3 regions of the Comamonas sp. E6 genome follow, and region 1 is predicted to be linked to each of the others. Evidence: riboswitches for the same ligand, from Rfam matches in the RefSeq annotation. Region 1 holds a riboswitch; each other region holds the start of a gene.
What was found. Region 1 has a riboswitch for glycine ahead of CSE6_RS00995 (trimeric intracellular cation channel family protein). Riboswitches for the same ligand answer to the same signal wherever they lie in the genome.

Region 1 (3,930 bases):
CGCTGTCAGCCGTCATCTGCTGCTTGCGCAGCATGGTCCTGGCATCGCCTATATGGAGCGTCAGCAGCACCTGGCCGTCATCAAAGGAAAGGCGATGCACGCCGGGCAGCAGTCCCCACCATTGCTCGGCCAGTTGTTCGCCAAGCGGGCGCAGTTCCCCATCGGCCGGTAAAAACGCGAGCAGATCCTCGCGCGAGACAGGGTAGGCCTCCACCGAGACAAAATGCAGAATGCGCGGGCGTCTGGGGTCGGCTTTCCATGCCGCCCAGGTGACCAGGAAATTCAGACCGAAGCCAAAGCCGGTTTCCAGAATGCGCCACTGCGCTGCATCGGCCCAGGCAGCTGGAAGATCGCAGCCACCGAGAAAAACCTGGCGGGCCTGGTCAAGGCCGCCCAGCTCGCTGTGATAGCGATCACCAAATCGGGTGTTGTAGGGGGTGCCATCCGGCATCCATGTGATCGGTTCAGACATGGAAAGTGAAACTACATGGGTAATGCATGGCGCAGTCTAGGTCAGAGCAGCCAAGCAAGGGCCGCCCCGCAGCGATGGCTGCGTCCCCCTCCTGCGTAGCAAGAGAGGGGGGAGTCTCTATCACTCCCAGCGCTGCTGGTACGAAAAAACCGGCAGGCGCCATTTGAAACGAATGGCGGCCAGACGGAAGGCCAGACCGCCGGCAAAACACACGATGGTGCTGATATTGGGGCTGACATCCAGATAGCGCAGGCCCAGGAACATCAGGCATACGGACAGCGACACGCTGGCATACAGCTCGCGGCGGAACACCACGGGGACCTGGTTGCAGAGCACATCGCGCAAGATGCCGCCGCTGATGCCGGTAATCATGCCGGCCATGATGATGACGATGGTTGGGTAGCCCAGCTCCAGCGCGGTATTGCAGCCGATCAGCGAAAAGGCGATCAGTCCCATGGCGTCCAGCAGCAAAAACACCTGCTTGAGCCTGTGCATATGGCGTGCAATCACGGTGGTCAGCAGACCGAAGCTGATGACCAGATACACATATTCAGGGTGCTGGGTCCAGCCGATGGGGTAGTGGCCCAGTACCATGTCGCGGATGGTGCCGCCTCCCAGGGCAGTGACAAAGGCGATGACGACGACGCCGAAGATATCCATATTGCGCCGGCCTGCGGCGAGTGCGCCGGACATGGCTTCGGCGGTAATGGCCACCAGATAGATGACCAGCATGACGGTGAAGTTGGAGGCCTGGAACGAGTCCAGCAAAGAGACGGAAGGAAGCATGAAGGCACTTGAAAATAGACCAGCCACTCACATCGGCGGGAATGTCCGGCTTGCCTCTCCCGCTGTCCTTTTACCTGAGAGTTGCGCATGAGCACCTTCGCGGTGGACATGCTTGCCCCTTCGGTGAGCCCTGCAGCTTGTGGTTGCGGGCTGCTCTCCAGTTGGCGATATCCGGGTCCTGTCAGACCCACCTGCGGTACTTATTGCCTGAGCGATTATGGGAGTTTGCGCCTTCGGCGGGAACCCTCGAAAGGCTCCGCTCTCCCGCAGGATGGGCGCGATTCTAGCTAGTTTCAGCGACTTTATTCGGGTTAATACCTGTATTGGTGTGTTTCTGCGGCTGCCAGCTCGGGGTGCGGAAGGGCGGTCTGAATCCGCCATGGCTCGCGCAAGCCCGCGTTTTCGTCCGTGAAGCCGCCCGCCATAAAAACTCATATGCGCGATATCGAAAGGGCGTTGTTGCATATATCACCCCCAGGCCAGATTTCCCAACCCCAGGTGTGGCTAGGCCACAGCCACCGTCTGCGGGCAGACCGGTTCAGTAAACCGATTGAGGATGGAGGCTCGAATGTGCAGTTCGTTAACTTGGCGCTCGAACGTGCGTGACATTGCTCGTTCAACCAGGCGTTTGATGCAGTTCATCTTGGTCTTTACCGGGCTGCGCCGGTGGTAACCGCTCCAGCGTTTCCAGATACTTCACCCCAATCGTCTGCATGCGGCGATAGCTGCGTTGCGGTGCGCAAAGCCATCGCCTTTGCGCACCTTGGCATTCTTTCTTGGGGGGAATGATGGGCGTGGCATTGCGCTGAATGACCGCCGCATGCACGGACTGCGTGTCATAAGCCCCATCGCCTGTCACTGTCAGCAGCGGCTCCTCGGCAGGAACTTGCTCCGCAACTGCGGCAACACTGCAGCGTTTGCGCATCAATACCGATGTGCAGCTTGCGCCATTGGCGGCGATGCTTTTTGCACTTCCACTCGCCTTCGCCAAGGAACTTGATGCCTGTGGAGTCAACCAGTCGGTGCAGGCCGGCTGCGCTAGAGCGGTATGCCACTTGCACATCCAGACGGCGTTGGCGGCGACACAATGTACTGAAGTCGGGAATTGGCCACAGCAATCCAGACAGCGCCAGTAGTGACTGAACAAAGCCTGTGGTCTGCCGCAAGACTAATCCAAAGAGGTTCTTGATGGTCAGGCAGAACTGAATCGCTGCATCCGAGAACTGCGGGCTGTGCCCGCGTTTGCCGCTGTCAGCGGCAAGCCAAGACATGGTCTTGTCCAGCCAGATGGTCAAGGAGCCGCGAGCCTTGAGTGCTGCGTTGTACTGCTTCCAGTTGGTGGTGTGAGCGGCAGCACTCATTAGGGCGTTGGTGTCGGAGGCCCTTCATGCTCAAGCTTTCGCGAGGTAAAGAGCAAGCTTGCCGATACACCTTCTTGGTGAGCCACGAGTGACACGCTCATCCCAGGCTCATAGGTTTGACGAACCAGGTCCGCTTTCTCGGTGGCAGACCTACGCCTGCGGCGCTGTTCCCAGGGTCTTGGTATGCCTACGCCCCATGTTTATGTGAAAGACAAGCAATGGACCATGCCCGGGGATTCATTAGGCTGTCCCACTATCTCTCGTCAGATCTTCTGCGTTGGCGAGAAAAGTCATCATTAAAACGCATAGCTTGCCGCAATGTGTGCATTGGCGTTGACAGACTCTGATAGAGATACTTTTCAGTCGAGCCTCACCACGCTGTTTTAGCAAGTTAGACAGTGGCGCTCTAACTAGAAAGCTGGTTACTGCGGCGTGACGGCTGCAGACATAACGAAGCTCCGGAGACAACCTGTTCCTGATAAGGACCTGTATGAAAGACATTCGCAAGACCATGGACGAAGGTGCCATGACCTCGTTTCAATGGCTGGCCGTAAGCATCTGCATTTTGCTCATCATGCTTGATGGCTTCGATGTGCTCGTGATGGCTTTTACTGCATCATCAGTTGCGGCTGAATGGAAGCTCAATGGCGCTCAGCTGGGCGTGTTGTTCAGTGCCGGGCTGATTGGTATGGCCATTGGCTCGCTGTTTGTCGCCCCCGTGGCCGATAGACGCGGTCGGCAGCCTGTCATTGTGCTGTGCCTCGTCGTGGTTTCGGCTGGAATGCTGATGTCAGCCATGGCCCGAAGCTATATCGAGCTGGCTGCCCTGCGGGCCATCACCGGCGTCGGCATCGGCGGCATGCTGGCAAGCGTGGGGGTCATCACTTCCGAGTTCTCGTCCCAAAAGTGGCGCAGCACTGCGATCGCGTTGCAAGCCACCGGCTATCCGATCGGTGCCACTCTGGGTGGACTCATGGCCGCTTGGCTGCTGACACATTACGGCTGGCGCTCGGTCTTTGTTTTTGGCGGCCTGACGACAGCCTTGATGTTGCCCATCGTGCTGTGGCGTCTGCCCGAATCCGTGGATTTCCTGCTGGGCCGCCGTCCGGTTCACGCGCTCGAGAAGCTCAATCGTTTGATGGTGCTCATGGGCCATGCACCGCTCGCGCAGCTGCCTGCTCCGGTGGCCGGCGATGCCGTTCAAGGCAATACGGTGGCGGCGCTGTTCAAGAATGGTTTGGCACGTCCTACCCTGATGCTGTGGGCAGGCTTTTTCCTGCTCATGTTCAGTGTCTATTTCTCGCTGAGCTG
Region 2 (3,930 bases), on a different contig from region 1:
CTGGCGCGTGCGATGGAGTCGGGCATCACATCGCGAATCAAGGCGTCCAGCGAGGGCTTGCCGATGGCGGCCAGCATTTTTTGCTGCTCATCGGCGTCCGGGCCTATATGACGGGGGATGAATTCGTGGCTGTTTTCCAGCGCTTCCAGGGAAGCGACGGGGGCGGGAGGCGACATCAGCATGGGAGGGACCTATTCTCAAATACTGTGACTGACGGTTTGCATGCCAGGCATGCGTGAATGCCGTATGCCTGAAGGCATGCGGCCGGTGCTTCAAGCAGCGCTGGCTTGTTCCAGCGCGGTGTTCATCAGAGCTAGGCGTTCGCTTTCCTGGTCGGCATATTCCCAATCGGGATATTTGCTGCGTGCCACGGTGTTCAGCCATTGCTGGCAGGCCAGGGCAAGCAGGGCCTGCTTGTGCAGATCGGCATCGATGCTGCCTGTGATCTTGAGCTGACCAAAGGCGGTGGCCACGTGTGCGCGGCAGACCGAGCGCAGATAGCTCTGGTTCATGTCGTCGCTGGCCAGCCATCGGGCCTTGGCCGCATCGTCATGAGCCAGCATGTCCTTGGGCACGGGCAGATCCCAGTCGCTCAGTTGTTGGTGCAGAAAGCGCAGGGCCTTGGCGTTGCCGCCTGTTTGCTCCTGGTACCACTCTTGAAGAGCGGCCAGTGTGTCGCTGCCGTCATCGCTGCCGAAGGGGCTGAAGTCGTCACCGCCGTCGTAATAGAAGTCCTGGGCTGCGATGCGCGCAAAGGTCGGGTGGCTGGTCTCGCGGGCGAGACCGACGTCCGGATCGTCAAAATACAGAATGGTGCTCATGGCTGCATGCAAAAACGGCCTTCGCAATGCGAGGGCCGTTGATACGCTTAGTTGTCCTTGGCGAAGTCGTTGTAGGCGGTCTCTTCCATCAGAGCTTCGAGCTCGCCCACATTGCTCATCTTGACCTTGAAAAACCAGCCTGCGGCCAGTGGGTCGCTGTTGGCGAGCGACGGGTCATCGCGCAGGGCTTCGTTGACTTCGACGATCTCGCCGGTCACGGGCATGTAGACATCGGCAGCGGCCTTGACGGATTCGACCACGCCAGCCACATCGCCGGCCTTGAAGGTGGAGCCCACGGCAGGCAGGTCCACAAACACCACATCGCCCAGCGCATCCTGTGCGTGTACGGTGATGCCGACGATGGCGGCATTGGTGTCAGCGGCGTTGATCCATTCGTGTTCTTTGGAATACTTGATGCTCATGGAAAGCTCCAGATGGGGGATTCAGGGGAATCGGGTGTTGTTTGAGAAAGGTCCAGCTCGCACTTTAGCGGTGTTCTGGCCGCTGTTTGGCAAACTGGCCCGTCTCATGCGCGGCGGCAGACCTAGCCGCGGTAGTAGCGGGTGGGAACGAAGGGCGTGGCGACCACCTTCATGGGCACGGGCTTGCCGCGCACCATGGCGAAGATTTCCGTATCGATGGCGGCGTAGTCGGGCTCGACATAGGCCAGCGCCACGGGCTGGTTGAGCGTGGGGCTGAGCAGGCCGCTGGTGATGTGGCCGATATGCTGTCCGTCCATGTTCTCCAGCACGGCGGGCTCGCGCACGGGAATGCGTTCCAGCGCAATCAGGCCCACGCGCTTGCGGCGCAGAGACTGAGGGTTCTGCAATTGCTCCAGCACGATGGCCGCACCAGGAAAACCGCCTTCGCGCTCGCCGCCGGTGCGGCGTACTTTCTGCATGGCCCAGTTCAGCGCAGCTTCCACCGGGGTGGTGCTGGTGTCTATGTCGTTGCCGTACAGGCAAAGTCCGGCTTCTAGGCGCAGCGAGTTGCGCGCGCCCAGACCGATGGGGGCTACCTCGGGCTGTGCCAGCAGAGCTTCGGCAAAGGCTTCGGCAGCTTCGCCGGGCAGGGAGATTTCAAAGCCGTCCTCGCCCGTATAGCCGCTGCGCGTGATGTAGAGCGCATGGCCTTGCCAGTCGAAGTAATTGCCGGTCATGAAGACCAGTTGCGTCACACCGGGAATCAGACGCGAGAGGGCAGTGACGGCTTGCGGGCCTTGCAGGGCCAGCAGGGCGTGCTCGGGCAGTGGGACGACCTCGCCGCGGCTGGCGATGCGGTTCTGGATATGAGCGATATCGGCCTCTTTGCAGGCACCGTTGACGATGAGGAACAGATCATCGCCGCGGTTGACGAACATCAGGTCGTCGAGAATTCCGCCTTGTTCATCGAGCAGCAGGCCGTAACGCTGTTTGTGCAGGCCCAGGTCCATGACATCGACGGGCATCAGCGATTCGAGCGCGGCGGCGGCATCGGGGCCGCGCAACAGCAACTGGCCCATGTGCGAGACATCGAACAGGCCGGCGGCCTTGCGCGTGTGCAGATGCTCGGCCATCAGGCCTTGAGGGTATTGCACGGGCATTGAGTAGCCGGCAAACGGCACCATGCGGGCACCCAGTTTCTGGTGCAGTGCAAACAGCGGTGTGGAACGCAGATCGGAAGAGGTGTCAGCAGCAGTCACAGGCAAGCGCTCCGGTGGTCAAACCAAAATGAGTGGCCATGCATGGCGGGGCCATGCGTGGCGGGCTTGCCCTGCTGTCCGCTTTACCTGAGAGATTCACTGCATGCATTGCATCGGGCAGTTTGCTCCTTCGGTGGATGCCGGCGCACATACGAAATGACGGCCTGCATCTCTCTCCAGCAAGGGACGCTGCAGGTTTGCATACCTTGCAGCGCTTGTCAGTCCTTTTGCCTGAGCGTTTTGACACCGGGTTGGGGTCTGCGCCTTCGGCGGTGCGAGGCAGCTTCAAGCTGCAGGCACTCTCTCCTGACCTTGGCGATTCTAGCGGTGGGCAAGGGGCTTGCACCACCGAATCGGATGGATTCTGGGGTTTTCGAGCACAGATCGCTGGAATTGAGCTTGCGGTCTCACTGCGGTTCTGTGTTCATGGCGGGTGTTCGAGGAATATCGATCTCCTGGCGCGGAAACACCAGTTGGTAGGGCTGCTCGAAGCAGGACGTCACGGGCTGGCCCTGGCGCATGCCGGGCTTGAACTTCCAGCGTTCGAGCGAGCGCAGTATGGACTTCACGATGCGGGGATCGGCATCGGCAGGCTGGTAGGCCACACGGCCGAGCTGACCCTGAGCCGTGACTTCCAGGCGGAAGACCACCGTGGTCTCCAGCCCGTTCGGAAACCAGTGGGCGCTGATGAAAGGCGTGGTGTGGCGGCGTGGCTGCGGTTGCCGATCGAGCTGGGCGGGGGGTGTGCAGTCAGCATTGATCCAGGCAGGCCAATTTACGGTTTGGCCTCCGGAAGCCGAGGCGGAGTCAGCCTGGGGCTGGGGAGTGATGTCGGCCACCTTAGGCGCCATGGCTGGGTTGCCGGCGCAGGCACTGAGCAGCAGAGCTCCCAAGACGGCCGCGTATGCAGCAAGACAGCGTGAGTGGCGTGAAGTATCCATGGCGGCATTCTCGGTCATCCCCAGTCGATTTCGGCAGACCTGGTGGAGTCGGTCGTTCAGCCAGGGCCGGGCTGCCTTGCTCCAGAGCTTGTCCTGCAGGGGCAAACATCATGTCCGGCAGGGACTAAACAGAATTTTCCCCATGGATAGGATTATGACGTTCGTCAAAAAATGTTTATTCAAGGAGAGAAAATGCCCGAAAAAGCCACGAATGAATTCTGGAAATATCTGAAGCCGATTCCTGAATGTTTTCAGCCAGATGCGCAGCCAGAGGTTTATATTAAGAACGCTCCAACGGAGGATGAGCGTTATTATGTTCCATTCTCTGAAACCGTTTCCTCCCGTCCCCTCTGGATTTCTCCATCACAAAACAAATGGTGCGATATTCTGATGGCGAAGGAGGCCGGTCTGGTGAACCGCCATTACCATCCGCACGAAGTGTTTGCCTACACGATTTCGGGGAAGTGGGGCTATCTGGAACATGACT
Region 3 (3,930 bases), on a different contig from region 1:
GCCCAGCTTGTCGAAGACATGGACGAAGGGGCTCATGTCGGGGCTGAGTTCGTTCCAGGGCACCAGCGACATGATGACGATCAGGGCGCCGATATAGAAGATCAGAATGCGGTAGACGATGCTGTTGGTGGCACGGGGCAGCACTTTCTCGGGCGACTCGGCTTCACCGGCTGTCACGCCTATCAATTCCACGCCGGTATAGGCAAAGCAGGCTATCTGCAAGGTGAAGACCACGCCCACCATGCCCACGGGTGCAAAGCCTCCATGCGACCATAGGTTGGTGAAGCTTGCCGTCTGGCCCAGCGGTCCCCAGCCCGTGGTGATGATGGCCACACCCAGCACCAGCGTGGCAACAATGGTCACGACCTTGATCAGCGCGAACCAGAATTCCAGCTCGCCGAAGACCTTGACCGCGATCAGATTCACGCCCAGCAGCACGGCCAGGGTGGCGAGCGCCGGGAATGGCGGGAAACCAGTAATGGGTGTAGATGCCTATGGCAGTGAGCTCCGCCATGCCCGTCACCACCCAGGTGAACCAGTAGGTCCAGCCGGTGACGAATCCGGCCCAGGGGCTGACATAGGTTTCGGCATAGGTGGCAAAAGAGCCGGCCACCGGGCGGTGCACCAGCAACTCGCCCAGTGCCCGCATGATGAAGAAGATGGCCAGCCCCGCGATGGCGTAGCTGACCAGCAGCAGCGGACCAGCCTTGTGGATTGCCTTGGCCGAGCCCAGGAACAGGCCCACGCCAATGGCGCCGCCCAGGGCGATCAGCTGGATGTGCCGGTCCTTGAGGCCGCGCTCCAGCTCCCCTGTCTGCTGCAGCGACTCCCCGGCTGCGCTTGGATGATTTCGACTCATGTTGTATGTCTCCGTTTTGCCATTCACACGGCAACAGCTGCCCCTCACGGGGCGCTGCGGCTGCCGTGTCTGGCTTGTTGATGAGGTTTTCAGGTCGTGGTCAGGCGCTGGCGGTGCTCAGCGTGGCCGGTCGGGGCTGTCTGCTGGCGCTGCCCATGGACTGCAGCACGAGGTCGCCGACCATGTCGGCGGTGACGGCCGACAAGGTCCAGCCCAGATGGCCGTGGCCGGTGTTGTAGAACACGCAGGGCTTGTTGCCAGGGCCCACGCGCGGCAGCATGTCCGGCATCATGGGGCGCAGGCCCGCCCAGGGCACGACGCTGCGCGTGCTGACGCCCGGGAAGCACTGCTGAACCCATTCGATGAGTGGACGGATGCGGTCGGCTCGGATGTCCTTGTTGTAGCCGTTGAATTCGGCCGTACCGGCAACGCGGAAGCGATCGTTGCCGAGGCGGCTGGTGACCAGCTTGGTCTCGTCGTCCAGCAGACTCACCACGGGGGCTGCGGCGCGGCTGGCTTCGTCCGGCAGATTGACCGTGATGGAATAGCCCTTGACCGGATAGATGTTGACGCTGTCGCCGAGCTGGGCAGCCAGGGCGCGGCTTGCCGTGCCTGCGCAGACCACCATGGCGTCGAAAGTCGAGGTCTCGGTTTCCAGGCCCTGGCGCACGGTCACGCTGGCCTGCTTGCCGTTGCTGTTCACCGACATGATTTCCTGGCCGTAGCGGCATTGCACGCCCAGTCGTTCGCAGGCGGCAGCCAGGCCGCTGGTGAACTTGTGGATGTCGCCCGTGGAGTCGCTCTCGGTGAAGTAGCCGCCATAGAAGGTTCCGGACAGGGTCGGCTCTATGGCGCGCATCTCCTGCGGTGTCACGGCGCGGCGCTCCAGACCGCCTTTGGCCAGCAACCGGGAAACCTTGCCCGCATGTTCAAAGCCTGCTCGGTCGCGGTAGATATGCAAGATGCCTTTTCGCTTCAGATCGAAGTCAATGCCTTCGCTGGACGCCCAGTCAAACAGGTGCTCGCGTGCCGCAATCGCCAGCCTGGCGGTTTCCACGGTGTTTTTCTCGTAATGGGGGATGGCAGCGAGAAACTGGCAGAACCAGGAAATCTTGTGCCAGCTGGGCCTGGGATTGAGCAGCAGCGGAGCATCGCTCTTGAGCATCCACTTGAGGCCCTTGACGATGGTGGACCAATGGGTCCAGACCTCGGCGTTCGAGGCCGAGAGCTGGCCGCCATTGGCGAACGAGGTTTCCATGGCGGCATAGCGCTGCTTCTCGAACAGGGTGACGGCAAATCCGCGGCGTGCGAGGGCGTAGGCGGTGGTCACGCCCGTGATGCCACCGCCGATGACGGCGATTGTCTTCATGATTCAGATTCCAGACACGTCAAGGGTGGAGCCCGTGCGCAACATGCGCAGCGGACGCCCCCTCTGTTCTGGACCTGAGAGATTCACGAGGCAGGGCCTTGCGGCGCTGCTCGCTTGCTCCTTCGGTATGCCCGGCGGACGATGACGTCCGGACATTCTTCAGAGTGTGTGAAAGCGATGCCGATCCTTTGGCCTGAGAGTTTCCGGGGCGGTTGCTCCTTCGGCGCTGCATGCGCCAAGTTTGCGCTGCAGTCTCTCTCGGCATCACCGGGCTGAGAGCCTGTGGGCAAATGTAGGAAGAACGGCGGTGCCTGGATATACGGGTTTTCTAGACTTCTGCGCCAGGGCCCAGCCATGGCTACTCATGTCGGGTTCACGCTATTTGATAGCGCTTGTCGCTTATCCTTCAATGAAATATTGATTGTTTGTCTATGAAAATGAATTTATTAAAGCGCAGTGTGCTTCTAAATTCATAGCGATAGACGCTGTCAAGTGCCACCGAGCAGCCCCAGAGTCAGCCCCTGCATTGGCATGGCGGGGCATGGTCGGCGGTGGATTTGGGCAAAATATCGTCTTTGCCTGTCAATTGGCCCGGCGATATCACCGCTTTGCCATTGAAGCGCCCGACTGGGGTGGCTGCCGATTCAGGATGCAACTGGCCTATCCGCCATGGCGTTCTGCTGTCATGGCTTCGTTCCTTTGTCCTTGTTGCCCGCGATCGTCATGGTCGCCTTTTTGCGTTGCCTGCCGCAGCGCCTGCGGGATGGTTGGGTGTTTTGTCCGGATGGGCGCAAACCATTACAACAAGACATTTATGTCCCAACCCAACTCAAGCCAGCAGCTCGCGCCGACTGGTGATGGTGACGATAACCAGCCCCGCTTGCACCGGGTGCTCAAGCAGCGCCACCTGAGCATGATTGCCATTGGCGGCGCCATCGGAACGGGCCTGTTCGTGGCCTCAGGCTCGGCCATCGCCCAGATCGGCCCTGGTGGTGCCGTGCTCACCTATCTGCTCATAGGCATCATGGTGTACTACATCATGACCAGCCTGGGCGAGCTGGCCGCCTTCATGCCTGTGGCCGGCTCTTTCTCTACCTATGCCTCGCGCTATGTGGATCGAGGCTTCGGCTTTGCGCTGGGCTGGAACTTCTGGTTCAGCTGGGCTGTGGTGGTGGCGGTGGACCTGGTGGCCTCGCAACTGGTCATGGCCTACTGGTTTCCCGATGTGCCCGGCATCGTCTGGAGCGGCCTGTTCCTGCTGCTGATGGTGGGGCTGAACGCGTTTTCCGCGCGCGGCTTTGCCGAGGCCGAGTACTGGTTCGCGCTGATCAAGGTGCTGGCCGTGGTGGCCTTTCTGATCACCGGCGTGCTGATTCTGTTCGGCATCATCAGCAACGGCCATGTACCCGGCTTCGAGAACTGGACCACGGGCGATGCGCCATTCGTCGGTAATTTCGCGACCTTTGTGGGCGTGGCCATGATCGTGGCCTATTCCTTCCAGGGCACGGAGCTGGTGGGCGTTGCGGCAGGCGAATCCGAGAATCCGCGCGAGAACGTACCGCGTGCGATTCGTCAGGTGTTCTGGCGCATCCTGCTGTTCTATGTGCTGGCCATTGTCGTCATCGGCTTTCTGATTCCCTATACCGATCCGCAGCTGCTGCGCACCGATGTGGCGGATATCGCCGTGAGCCCGTTCACGCTG

Region 2: linked by a shared signal. The riboswitch ahead of gcvT (glycine cleavage system aminomethyltransferase GcvT) and the one ahead of CSE6_RS00995 (trimeric intracellular cation channel family protein) in region 1 are both predicted to bind glycine.
Region 3: linked by a shared signal. The riboswitch ahead of CSE6_RS03535 (D-amino acid dehydrogenase) and the one ahead of CSE6_RS00995 (trimeric intracellular cation channel family protein) in region 1 are both predicted to bind glycine.

What each region holds. Positions count from the first base shown of each region.
Region 1 is NZ_BBXH01000004.1:13,214-17,143, forward strand. Features, by position in the region: gene mnmC (FAD-dependent 5-carboxymethylaminomethyl-2-thiouridine(34) oxidoreductase MnmC) at 1-451, opposite strand, end outside; gene CSE6_RS00995 (trimeric intracellular cation channel family protein) at 593-1,258, opposite strand; glycine riboswitch at 1,311-1,429, opposite strand; glycine riboswitch at 1,443-1,535, opposite strand; partial or broken gene CSE6_RS01000 (IS5 family transposase) at 1,763-2,619, opposite strand; partial or broken gene CSE6_RS01005 (transposase) at 2,631-2,804, opposite strand; gene CSE6_RS01010 (MFS transporter) at 3,110-3,930, shown strand, end outside.
Region 2 is NZ_BBXH01000008.1:163,171-167,100, forward strand. Features, by position in the region: gene gcvP (aminomethyl-transferring glycine dehydrogenase) at 1-182, opposite strand, end outside; gene CSE6_RS07430 (MolR family transcriptional regulator) at 273-821, opposite strand; gene gcvH (glycine cleavage system protein GcvH) at 869-1,243, opposite strand; gene gcvT (glycine cleavage system aminomethyltransferase GcvT) at 1,366-2,502, opposite strand; glycine riboswitch at 2,567-2,692, opposite strand; glycine riboswitch at 2,712-2,821, opposite strand; gene CSE6_RS07445 (energy transducer TonB) at 2,910-3,443, opposite strand; gene CSE6_RS07450 (2,4'-dihydroxyacetophenone dioxygenase family protein) at 3,636-3,930, shown strand, end outside.
Region 3 is NZ_BBXH01000006.1:55,272-59,201, forward strand. Features, by position in the region: partial or broken gene CSE6_RS03530 (amino acid permease) at 1-859, opposite strand, end outside; gene CSE6_RS03535 (D-amino acid dehydrogenase) at 960-2,228, opposite strand; glycine riboswitch at 2,400-2,499, opposite strand; gene CSE6_RS03540 (amino acid permease) at 3,043-3,930, shown strand, end outside.